Regions from separate parts of the Rossellomorea sp. DUT-2 genome, predicted to be linked through region 1. Evidence: a T-box and tRNA genes for the amino acid it is inferred to sense, from the RefSeq annotation. Region 1 holds a T-box; the other holds one or more tRNA genes.
The links. The T-box of region 1 lies ahead of ACOSV2_RS09865 (valine--tRNA ligase). A T-box ahead of a tRNA ligase gene usually reads a tRNA of that ligase, here a tRNA-Val.

Region 1 (6,266 bases):
AGGAGGAATTTCTATTGTCACAAGAACAACAATCGTGTTTGCGATTTTCTTTGGAAGAATCAATTTGGTTTAAAAAAGGACAGGAAGTTGAAGAATTGCTATCTATCTCCTTAGATCCTCATATAACGATACAAGAGCAAGAGCAGTACGTACTTATCAGGGGTAGCCTTGATCTTTCCGGTGAATATTTACCTACCTCACCGAGAGACGAAGAAGAGGATGAGTTTGAAGCGGGTGGTAAGTTTGTTCAAATAGTTGAAAAAAGGGAAAAGGGTGAATATGAATTTGTCCACCGTTTCCCGGTCGATGTAACGATTCCGAAAAACAGAATTGCCAATCTGGGCGATATTGACGTGTTCGTTGAGTCATTCGACTACATGGTTCCCGAGAATGCTTGTTTAAAATTGAATGCCGATTTAACGATTACAGGGATTTATGGAGAACAGCAGACGCATACTCCCCTTGAAGCTGAATTTAGCAGAGAGGAAGATTACGAGCCGCTTTACCGTTCGAGTGCAGTTGCCGAAGTAGCGGAGGAAGAAGTAGAAACAGAAGAAGAGCAAGAAGAAAGAGAAGAAGTATACGAGTATGAAAACTACGACGTCGAAGAATTAACGGCGAACGTTGATGAGGAGGATGAAGAAGAGGACTCTGAAGACGACGAGTACCAGCCCTTTAATCTGGAAGGTCGGACACCGCCAGCTGAAGAGGACGATGAGATCCCCGTACAGATTCAATACGATGCTCATCCTGCTCATACCTATGAGGAAAATTATTTCCGAAAAGAAAACGTGTTTGAATTGCCACAGCATGACCTGAGCGAGTCATCAGAAGAACAGCCGGCTCAACCGAAGGCTGCCTACACGCCGCCTCCTAAATACAAACAGCAGGAGGAGGAAGAAGAGTCCTCTTCATCCTCCGCAGTAGAAGCAGAAATGGAAGAAAGCGGAGAAGAGCAGGATGATAAGAAAAAGACTAAAGGCAAAAAGAAATATGAGACCATTTCCCTTACCGATTTCTTTGCGAGAAAAGAAGAGGAAAAGGGAGCAACATTAAGGGTATGTATTGTTCAAGAAGGAGAAACGCTGGATTATATCGCAGAAAAGTATGATCTAACGATTCCTCAGCTATTGAGGGTCAATCAACTTGAAGCCAATCAAGACGTCTATGTAGGGCAGGTTCTATATATCCCGAAAAGCGAGTATGTCTTCAAGGGTTAAAGGAATAGAGCAAAGTCGCTCCCATCTGAAAAGAGCGCAATTGCAATATAGAAGGAACTACGGGGCTGACACCAAATTTATTGGAGTTAGTCCGTTTTTTTTAGAAAAGTAATCTTAGAAGGTGAGAGGTATGGTACAAACGCTGGAGGGATTAAAGCCTGTCTTACAACCTTATGGTGTCGAACCCCATTTTGTTGAGAATTACGGGAAGATTTCCAAAGTATTCTCCAATAAGGGGACGCTTGCTGTGAAGCAGCTACCCGCCCAAACTGGAGTGGATTTCGTCAGGAATGTACAAATGTTGTTTCAAAGGGGCTATAACCGGATTGTTCCGATCTACCCGACATTGGATGGGCGCTATGCGGTGTGGAATGATGGGCAATTATACTATGTCATGCCCTGGCTCTTGAACCTGGAAAGGGAAGATCAATTTGAAAAGCATCAGAAAATGTTCCGGGAATTGGCAAGACTTCATACTCTCTCCTCTCAGGAAGTAAAGATTGATAAAGAAGAGAGAGAATCTCATTACGAGCAGCTGACTTCCAGGTGGGATAAAGAACAGCAGTTTCTCGATGAGTATGTGGAAGCATGTGAAAGGACAACGTATATGTCTCCTTTTCAATTCCACTATTGCATGTACTATAAGGACGCTTCCCAAGCACTGAAATTTTCACGGAAAATGCTGGATGAATGGTATGAGGAAACGAAGGAGCTTGAAAAGGTCAGAACCGTCATTACACATGGTAAGGTATCGACGGAGCATTTTTTATTCGACGAAAGAGGCTTGGGGTATTTTCATAACTTTGAGAACTCAAAGATGGCCTCACCCTTCCATGACCTGCTGCCGTTTCTGTCCAGAACTTTGAAAACCTATCCTAAGTATTATGAGGAATGCATCGAGTGGCTCACCACGTATTTTCAGCATTTTACCGTGCGTAATGAAGAGCGGCTCCTGTTCATGAGTTATTTAGCTTACCCAAGCTCTGTCATCGCTGTGGTGGAAAAATATTTTCATACACCGAAGGATAAGCGGAATGAACGGAAATCCCTTAAGAAGCTGCAACGGCATTACTGGCTTCTGAAAAACACGGAATACGTGGTCATGCGTTTAGATGAAATGGAAAAAAAGAAACAGGAGCAGGCGGCCGAGGCAGAATAAAAAAAGGACTGGCGAAGTCCACATTTCGTCAGTCCATTATATCCAATCGAAATAAATGGCAAGGCCTATCCCGATAAAAAGAGTTAAAAGAAGGACGTCAAAAGTGGTTGGAAGCAAAATGGTCCGGACCCCTTGAAAGATCGTAAAAGGAATGATGAATTGCTTACATATTAACCGGGCGTTTCCCATCCATTTCTGCATGGTATATTGATTGATTTTTTTCATATTCGTCCACTCACTTTCCTGGGTGTATTCACTACTTTATCTTATGAATACAGAATAAAATGGTGCCTATGTATAGGCGAAATGAATATTTTTCGATGAAATTGCCGATAATGATTGACGAAAGTTTATCTTTTCCTATACTATAATGAGTAAATAAATAATCTTGAAAAGCAATGAACAGGAAGAGTACATTGATCCTTACTTTCAGAGAGGAAAATCGTTAGCTGAGAGATTTTCTACGTTAAGACAATGGAAGGTCGCCTGAAGAGCTGTTTCTATGAAATGAGAGTAGTAGAAGCCGGTTAAAAGCCGTTATAATCGTCGAGAGTTCAGGAGGCTTATTTCTCCTGAGAAAAAAGGTGGTACCGCGAATGGAATCCTTCGTCCTTTTCATAGGACGGGGGATTTTTTTATTTTTTTTAGAAAAGTGTAGTAATTCAGCACTAATATAGGAGGAAAACAAATGGAAACTCAAGATCAGCAATTATCCATGCCGACAAAATATGATCCCAATGCCATTGAGCAGGGCAGATACAAATGGTGGCTGGAAGGTAAATATTTCGAAGCCAAAAACGATAAGGAGAAGGAGCCATACACAATTGTCATTCCTCCTCCGAACGTAACAGGAAAACTTCATCTTGGTCATGCTTGGGACACGACGCTGCAAGATATCCTGACAAGAATGAAGCGCATGCAGGGTTACGATGTATTATGGCTGCCGGGTATGGACCATGCCGGAATTGCGACACAGGCGAAAGTGGATGAAAAACTTCGCAATCAAGGCATTTCACGTTATGACTTAGGTCGTGAAAAGTTCGTAGAAGAAACATGGAAATGGAAAGAAGAATATGCCGAGCATATCCGTCAGCAATGGTCTAAGGTTGGATTAGGCCTGGACTATAGCCGTGAGCGTTTCACGTTGGACGAGGGCTTATCGGAAGCTGTACAAAAGGTATTTATCGACCTTTATAAAAAAGACTTAATCTACCGTGGTGAATACATCATCAACTGGGATCCGGCAACGAAAACGGCCCTTTCAGACATAGAGGTCATTCATCAGGATGTACAAGGTGCATTCTATCATATGAAATATCCGCTGGCAGATGGAAGTGGTCACATTGAAATTGCCACAACCCGTCCGGAAACGATGCTTGGAGATACGGCCGTTGCGGTTCACCCGGAAGATGATCGCTACAAGCATCTAATTGGCAAAACCGTTACCCTTCCTATCGTTGGCCGTGAAATTCCGATTGTAGGAGATGACTACGTTGATATGGAATTTGGTTCCGGTGCAGTGAAAATTACACCTGCCCATGACCCGAATGATTTCGAAATCGGAAACCGTCACAATTTAGAACGTGTTCTCGTCATGAACGAAGACGGAACCATGAATAAAAAGGCGGATAAATACCAAGGGATGGATCGTTTCCAATGTCGTAAGGAAATCGTGAAGGACCTTCAAGAAGCAGGAGTTCTGTTCAAGATTGAAGAGCATATGCATTCAGTCGGTCACTCAGAAAGAAGTGGAGCGGTGGTTGAGCCTTATCTTTCGACTCAGTGGTTCGTTAAGATGGATCCTCTGGCAGAGGAAGCGGTGAAACTTCAGCAGGATGAAAACAAGGTCAACTTTGTACCTGATCGCTTTGAAACGTCTTACCTGCGCTGGATGGAAAACACGCGTGACTGGTGTATTTCCCGTCAGCTTTGGTGGGGACATCGCATCCCGGCCTGGTATCATAAAGAAACAGGCGAAATCTATGTAAACAACGAAGCACCGGAAGACATTGAGAACTGGACCCAGGAAGAGGATGTACTGGATACATGGTTCAGTTCAGCTCTATGGCCGTTTTCAACAATGGGCTGGCCGGATCTGGATGCAGAGGACTTTAAACGCTATTATCCAACGAATACACTCGTGACCGGCTACGATATCATCGGTTTCTGGGTATCGCGCATGATCTTCCAAGGACTGGAGTTCACAGGAGAACGTCCATTTAAAGACGTACTGATTCACGGACTGGTTCGGGATGCAGATGGACGCAAGATGAGTAAGTCATTAGGTAATGGTGTAGATCCGATGGATGTCATCGAAAAGTACGGTGCCGATTCCCTTCGTTACTTCCTATCTACAGGCAGCTCACCCGGGCAGGATCTTCGTTTCTCCTTTGAGAAAGTAGAATCTGTTTGGAACTTTGCGAATAAGATTTGGAATGCATCCCGTTTCGCCCTTATGAATATGGATGGTATGACATACGACGAGATCGATTTATCAGGTGAAAAATCCGTTGCGGATAAATGGATCCTTACCCGTTTAAATGAAACGATCGAAACCGTGACACGATTAGCCGATCGTTATGAATTTGGTGAAGTGGGACGCGTTCTTTACAACTTCATCTGGGATGACTTCTGTGATTGGTATATCGAGATGGCGAAATTGCCTCTGTATGGCGAGGACGAAGCTGCTAAGAAAACGACCCGTTCGATTTTGGCCTATGTACTCGACAACACAATGAGACTACTACACCCATTCATGCCGTTTATTACCGAGGAAATATGGCAGAACTTGCCGCATCAAGGCGAATCCATTACAGTAGCTGCATGGCCGACGGTTCAAGATGAATTGACAGACCAAGGGGCAGCAGAAGAGATGAAGCTGCTCGTTGATATCATTCGTGCCGTACGGAATGTCCGTGCAGAGGTAAACACCCCGATGAGTAAGCAAATCAACTTGATGCTGAAGGCAAAAGATGCACACACCCTCACGATCATCGAGAAGAACAAAGCATATATTGGAAAATTCTGTAATCCAGAGAAGCTGGAAATGGGTACAGATTTAGTTACACCGGATAAAGCGATGACGGCGGTTGTAACAGGTGTAGACTTATTCCTTCCATTAGAAGGATTAATCAACATCGAAGAAGAAATTGCCCGTCTTCAAAAAGAACTGGAGAAATGGACGAAAGAAGTTTCCCGGGTTCAAGGCAAATTAAACAACGAAAAATTTGTGAGCAAGGCTCCTCAAAATGTAGTAGATGAGGAAAAAGCAAAAGAAAAAGATTATTTAGAGAAACAAGCGACGGTGAAAGCAAGAATCGAAGAGCTTAAATCACTATAATCTTTTGAACAGAGGATAAGAAGAGGGCTTTAGAATCGGGTCTGATTGTCAAGGTTGAGGGGATGCAAGAAGGTTTTCTCTCCGGCAATCTTCCCCGACCTGAGCCCTCTTTCTAATGAAACCTTAAGGGGAGTGATTAAAATTGTTAACCTATGAAAAGGCCGTTGGATGGATACACTCAAGACTCAGACTTGGAATCAAGCCGGGTCTGGAGAGAATGCAGTACTTGTTAGAGAAGCTAGGGAATCCTCATGAAAAGCTCCAAATCGTTCATATCGGGGGAACAAACGGAAAGGGATCCACTGTAACCTATTTGAGAAATATACTACAGGAATCAGGGTATTCAGTAGGCACCTTTACTTCACCATATTTTGAACGGTTTAATGAGAGGATCAGCATTGATGGAGAACCTGTTTCTGATGAAGAAATAACTCTTCTTGTGGAAAAAATTAAGCCCATTGCCGAAAGCATGGAGCATTCTGAATGGGGAACCCCCTCTGAATTCGAAGTCATAACAGCCATGAGCTTTTATTACTTTGCCGAAATG
Region 2 (6,266 bases), on a different contig from region 1:
GGGTGAAGGGAATCGAACCCTCATCATCAGCTTGGAAGGCTGAGGTTTTACCACTAAACTACACCCGCATGAAGAATTGGAGGCGGCAACCGGATTTGAACCGGTGATAAAGGTTTTGCAGACCTCTGCCTTACCACTTGGCTATGCCGCCGTTGGCTGGGCTAGCTGGATTCGAACCAACGCATGTCGCAGTCAAAGTGCGATGCCTTACCGCTTGGCTATAGCCCAATATAAAGGGCGACTGATGGGAATCGAACCCACGAATGCCTGAACCACAATCAGGTGCGTTAACCACTTCGCCACAATCGCCATGCTTAACATATCTTTGGCAGGGGCAGTAGGAATCGAACCCACACCAAAGGTTTTGGAGACCTTCGTTCTACCGTTAAACTATGCCCCTATATAATAGAGAGTTTTGTTAAAAATGGTGGAGGGGGGCAGATTCGAACTGCCGAACCCGAAGGAGCGGATTTACAGTCCGCCGCGTTTAGCCACTTCGCTACCCCTCCAAATAAAATAAATACTTAAAGATTCTTAAGTATAAATGGTGGCTCAGGACGGAATCGAACCGCCGACACATGGATTTTCAGTCCATTGCTCTACCAACTGAGCTACTGAGCCATATTATATAGAAGATTAAATTTTCAAATGATCAACTTCCCTATTACTAAGTAATTGAAAATGGCGGTCCGGACGGGACTCGAACCCGCGACCTCCTGCGTGACAGGCAGGCATTCTAACCAACTGAACTACCGGACCAGAGTTTTTTGACGATAGTCAAAATAACTTTCATTATTTGCGCAAGCAAAATAGATTTCATTACCTTGACGACAGTCAAAATAACTATCCATGCGTGACTCTTCAAGGGATATCCTATCCTAAGTCAAAATGGTATTGCGGGGACAGGATTTGAACCTGCGACCTTCGGGTTATGAGCCCGACGAGCTACCGAACTGCTCCACCCCGCGACGATATAAGTATGAAATTTCCCACGAAAGGAATTATGGAGGAGGAAGGGGGATTCGAACCCCCGCGGGCTGTTACACCCCTGTCGGTTTTCAAGACCGATCCCTTCAGCCGGACTTGGGTATTCCTCCCTGTATAATGGACCCTGTAGGACTCGAACCTACGACCGGACGGTTATGAGCCGTCTGCTCTAACCAACTGAGCTAAGGGTCCTTATAATCGTGCGTCATGTATTTAGTAATAGCGGCGGAGGGGATCGAACCCCCGACCTCACGGGTATGAACCGTACGCTCTAGCCAGCTGAGCTACACCGCCACGAAACGTTTACTATTCAATCTGAATCTTGATTAAGTAAGATTCAATGAAGTTTATTTACTTTCGTAAAAAACTTGGTGGAGCCTAGCGGGATCGAACCGCTGACCTCCTGCGTGCAAAGCAGGCGCTCTCCCAGCTGAGCTAAGGCCCCAAAAGAAGTGGTCGGGAAGACAGGATTCGAACCTGCGACCCCTTGGTCCCAAACCAAGTGCTCTACCAAGCTGAGCTACTTCCCGATATATGGCGCGCCCGAGAGGAGTCGAACCCCTAACCTTTTGATCCGTAGTCAAACGCTCTATCCAATTGAGCTACGGGCGCTAAACAATTCATTTTATAAGAAACAATGGTGCCGAGGACCGGAATCGAACCGGTACGGTAGTCACCTACCGCAGGATTTTAAGTCCTGTGCGTCTGCCAGTTCCGCCACCCCGGCTAGTTTGGAGCGGAAGACGGGATTCGAACCCGCGACCCCCACCTTGGCAAGGTGGTGTTCTACCACTGAACTACTTCCGCGAAATATAATGGTGCGGGTGAAGGGACTTGAACCCCCACGCCTTGCGGCGCCAGATCCTAAGTCTGGTGCGTCTGCCAATTCCGCCACACCCGCATCTATGATTGATATTTTGCTTCCACAAAAATCAATGGTGAGCCATGAAGGATTCGAACCTTCGACCCTCTGATTAAAAGTCAGATGCTCTACCAACTGAGCTAATGGCTCACAATATAAAAATGAAACAAAATAAAAAACAATGGTGCCGGCAAGAGGACTTGAACCCCCAACCTACTGATTACAAGTCAGTTGCTCTACCAGTTGAGCTACACCGGCATATTGATTATAAAAAATGGTGGAGGATGACGGGATCGAACCGCCGACCCTCTGCTTGTAAGGCAGATGCTCTCCCAGCTGAGCTAATCCTCCAAATTGGTGACCCATACGGGATTCGAACCCGTGTTACCGCCGTGAAAGGGCGGTGTCTTAACCACTTGACCAATGGGCCATATTTTTAAAGCGTCCCACTTAAGGACATGTATAACTATATCAATTAATTTCGCAGAAGTCAACTTCTAAATAACTAAAAAACGAAAAATTTTTTCGACTTACTCACCTTAACATTTTTGTGAGCCGAAAAAGAATATACCACATTTTCAAATCTTATATCAATAGTAAATTCAATAATCCTTCCATAATGGTGTTGTTTTTCTAATTCTTTTAAATAACTACAGGATCTTCCTGCTCTTCCCATATTGAAGAATTCAGTAAAGTATCACTGCATCGTCAAATATAAACTATTTGCAAACGAGATTAACCCCCACCCCTCTATTCTTCTTCATTAATTAATAGAATCAATTCCGGTTTTCAAATTTAACTTTGAACGCACCCAATAATTTCATAAAAGAGGTCCGTCCCTCATCGCTTTAATGCGATGAGGGACGGACCTCTTTTCGGGTTTAAGCTTGTTTACACATTGTCATTAGGAGTTGAATACGATAGTAATAGATTAAGAATGGGGTGATGGATTCATGGAGCTTCCAACGATTTTGTGTGGGCCGATTGTTCGTCGGGTGGAACCTGCACAAGCTTTTATTTGGATTGCATTGAGCAAGCCATATGATATTAAAGCGGAGTTATTCAAGATAAAACAGGGTAACGAATCACAATGTTTTGACTATATGAGCATAGCCTGTGAAACTAAGACGAAAACGGTACAAGCCGGAAGGAATTTATATATAAGTTTAATTAACATATCTCCACAAGCCGGATCTTTCCCTACAAATAAATTACTGGGATACAATTTATTGTTTGAAAATAGTGTGGAAACACTGGACCTCGGCAGCTTTGACTTACTTTCCCCCACTCATCCACACTCGATTGTCTACGAAAATCTCGCATACCCAACCTTTTATATGAACGAAGGAAATACATCGAATATTCTATACGGATCCTGTCGAAAGCTGCACGGTGTTGGAACAGATGTATTGGTTCAAGCGGATAAAACCATTGCGTCAACTTTCAATAATGCCGATAGACCATCCTCTCTATTTTTAATGGGAGATCAAATATATGCCGATGATGTAGCAGATCCCCTATTTAAGATCATCACAAGGTTCGGTAAAGAACTGGTGGGACAAGAAGAAGACCTTGGTTCCATTGAACCACGCTTAAAAGAAGGTTCTTTTAAGCAGGGAATTAAGCAGATCAATGGCAGGCAATATATTACGGAACACTTTTGCAAATTCACTTCCAGAAAAGCTGCAAATCATCTGTTAAGCTTCAGTGACTATGCAGCCATGTATATTTTGTCTTGGAGTCCCTCATTATGGGAACTCGCACATAAGGAAGGGATGTTAGAAACCTTTCAAGCAGCAGTGGATAAGAATGAAGTCTATTTTGCTTTTAAGGATTGTCAAAGCAAAGAGCATAAAACGGAATGTCACCAGCTTGAAGAGCGCTATCAAAAGCAGATGAGAGAACTGGCTAAAGTGGAGGAAGCTTTGTATTCTGTCAGAAGAGTATTGGCCAATACACCGACCTATATGATGTTTGATGACCACGATATAACAGATGATTGGAATTTGACACAGGATTGGAAAACGAGCGTTTGGAACGCTCCTTTAGGGAGACATGTCATTAGTAACGGCTTGGTATCTTATTGGCTTTTTCAAGGCTGGGGCAATGAACCGGATACGTTTACCCATTTCGGTCAAACCATGCAAACCTACTTTGACTCTTTTCACCCTGGGTCACTTCCCCACTCCAACTGGGTACATTCTCTATGGAACTATGATTCTTGGCATTATACTGCTCCCACTGCACCAAAGGCCGTATTTCTTGATACAAGAACCCAGCGTGGTTATGTAAATAAACCCAAGCCTGTGAAAGTTGGAAAACGGATAGATGAGGAAAGATATAGTCCAAACCTTATTGATCAGGAGGGATGGAACGGGGTTTCAATTAAACTGACCGCGTCTGGTTGGAATGAAGGTGAGCCCTTAATCCTTGTATCCCCTGCCCCTCTTTATGGAATCGGATTAATTGAAAACTTTCTACATGACTACATGCTTCCACTCAGGACGTATGGTTTACCTGTGCAGAGCGATTTTGATTTAGAAGCATGGAAATACAATGGGAAAGGCTTTAGCAACTTCCTTCATCAGGTATCAGCTTGGAACCCAAGTGACTGCATCATCTTATCTGGAGATGTGCATTCGGCTTCGTCCGTCACATCTGATATTACGTTTCGAGATGGCCGAACCCTTACGATTCATCAGTTTACAAGCAGCCCGATCAAGAATATGAGCTACACAGGGTTTTGGGGCGCCATCATGAAATTCATCATTGGCTTGAATGCCAAACAAAGGACCGACCAGACAATCTACCGCTACTGTAATCACCAGTTTGATTTATTTCGGGAGGAACAGGAAAGCAGCGTTCTTTCTGACTATGTGTGGAAGGAAAGTATTCGTTACAAGCGTATAAACGATACTTCGATTATTGAAACCAATAATAATATCGAATTGTTCATATACGGAGGGACTGGTCCTTTGTCCAGGGTCATCACATAGGGACAAAACGCCTCTCCACTTGTCCGGTCGACTAAATCACTCTCTTCTTTTTGGCTATCAAGCTACTACAAAATAGAAGAGAAAGTACATAGCCATTTGCCCTTATGTGAATGAGACGTTTTAGCCATCTCCGCCCTTTAGTTCAGATAATCTCCATTAGCCAATAACCATGCATCATACAGGTAATACTATAAGAGACTGCCGCAATGACTGAAACACTGAGTAAAACATTGGAAGACCTTTTATCCAGATTGAGTTTGTATAAAAGAATAAGTAAGGATAGAGAAAGTACACATTTCAATAGTAGAAATAACCAGGGACTGGTGAAGTAAAGATTATTCATAAGAGGATTGGCTTCTGTGATGTAATCGAAATGTAAGCCATACATGGTCAGAGATGCATCTAGGAGGTTTAGAATTGCGATGTAAAGAAGTAGTTGCCTCATGGAATGGATTCCCCTGTTCATCATACAAGTTATTTTTGTTCTTTTTTAAGAACTGATAAATCTATTATATTACAGAGAACCGATTATTACGAGGTAATAAATACGTTATAAAGAACTTCAATGGTTAAGATTTTAAAATAACCATCGTGTCGATGTTCCCTTCCGTTGCTAAGGTATTTTCAATATTAAACAAACGTTTATTAAGTTGATTATGTGCCATTACTTATAAAGATTCAGCAATCAATCATACGTTTGTTTAAAATGACACTGGCTAGCTTCTTCTTTCTGCAATACTTTACCTCTTTTTTAATAGGCTCAATCCTAAACAAAACCCCAACCCTTTTTCTCAGGGTTGAGGTTGTTTGTTTTTATCCAGTTCTATAATACTATCGCTTCTTTTTCTTCCCCTTCTCATCCACCTTAATCACAACAGTAGTCAAAGGATCCAAAGTCAAAGTATCTTTCTTCAATGTAAATCCGGACTTCTTGGAAACAGGCTTCGTCCCCGCTTCGTCGTTGTCTACTACAACCTTCCCTTTAGAGAAGTCATAGTCACCCACCGATAGAGTACGTGCTTCGCTATCCGCATTGACGAATACGTAGTACTCACCAGTATCATCCGTGGATACATTCTTGTAAGCCAGCATCAAGTCTGTATCCTGGATTTCTGGCAAATCAAGCAGTGATACATTCTGGTCAACCAGCTCCTGCTCACCTAAACGGAAAGCATTCGTTGATCTTCTAAGCTTAATCAAACCTTCTGTATATTCTCTCGTCGTTGTATTAACTTCATATTTCTTTTTGTTCGTTGCTTTTTCCCAATCAAATTTGTTGATGGCGTCGGATGAGTCGTATGAGTCGTGGATGAAGTATCCAAATGGGTTGCCCTCTTCATCTTCCAGCTCATGATATTTCTGTTCCGGTACGCCTTCTCCCAGCCATTGCTTCGTTCTTCCGTATTCCTGACCCGCGTGGA

Region 2: it has a tRNA-Val gene. The T-box ahead of ACOSV2_RS09865 (valine--tRNA ligase) is inferred to sense a tRNA for this amino acid. The anticodon was not compared.

What each region holds. Positions count from the first base shown of each region.
Region 1 is NZ_JBQPEO010000002.1:800,593-806,858, reverse strand. It holds gene spoVID (stage VI sporulation protein D) at 15-1,220, shown strand; gene ysxE (spore coat protein YsxE) at 1,351-2,379, shown strand; gene ACOSV2_RS09870 (hypothetical protein) at 2,416-2,604, opposite strand; T-box leader at 2,769-2,996, shown strand; gene ACOSV2_RS09865 (valine--tRNA ligase) at 3,068-5,719, shown strand; gene ACOSV2_RS09860 (bifunctional folylpolyglutamate synthase/dihydrofolate synthase) at 5,862-6,266, shown strand, end outside.
Region 2 is NZ_JBQPEO010000005.1:313,304-319,569, reverse strand. It holds tRNA gene ACOSV2_RS19485 (tRNA-Gly) at 1-68, opposite strand, end outside; tRNA gene ACOSV2_RS19480 (tRNA-Cys) at 78-151, opposite strand; tRNA gene ACOSV2_RS19475 (tRNA-Gln) at 154-228, opposite strand; tRNA gene ACOSV2_RS19470 (tRNA-His) at 237-309, opposite strand; tRNA gene ACOSV2_RS19465 (tRNA-Trp) at 327-400, opposite strand; tRNA gene ACOSV2_RS19460 (tRNA-Tyr) at 426-509, opposite strand; tRNA gene ACOSV2_RS19455 (tRNA-Phe) at 546-621, opposite strand; tRNA gene ACOSV2_RS19450 (tRNA-Asp) at 683-759, opposite strand; tRNA gene ACOSV2_RS19445 (tRNA-Met) at 895-968, opposite strand; tRNA gene ACOSV2_RS19440 (tRNA-Ser) at 1,005-1,097, opposite strand; tRNA gene ACOSV2_RS19435 (tRNA-Ile) at 1,106-1,179, opposite strand; tRNA gene ACOSV2_RS19430 (tRNA-Met) at 1,208-1,281, opposite strand; tRNA gene ACOSV2_RS19425 (tRNA-Ala) at 1,357-1,432, opposite strand; tRNA gene ACOSV2_RS19420 (tRNA-Pro) at 1,441-1,517, opposite strand; tRNA gene ACOSV2_RS19415 (tRNA-Arg) at 1,523-1,599, opposite strand; tRNA gene ACOSV2_RS19410 (tRNA-Leu) at 1,626-1,714, opposite strand; tRNA gene ACOSV2_RS19405 (tRNA-Gly) at 1,720-1,794, opposite strand; tRNA gene ACOSV2_RS19400 (tRNA-Leu) at 1,804-1,888, opposite strand; tRNA gene ACOSV2_RS19395 (tRNA-Lys) at 1,924-1,999, opposite strand; tRNA gene ACOSV2_RS19390 (tRNA-Thr) at 2,032-2,107, opposite strand; tRNA gene ACOSV2_RS19385 (tRNA-Val) at 2,125-2,200, opposite strand; tRNA gene ACOSV2_RS19380 (tRNA-Glu) at 2,205-2,279, opposite strand; gene ACOSV2_RS19375 (hypothetical protein) at 2,803-4,845, shown strand; gene ACOSV2_RS19370 (DUF5658 family protein) at 4,988-5,290, opposite strand; gene ACOSV2_RS19365 (pullulanase) at 5,677-6,266, opposite strand, start outside.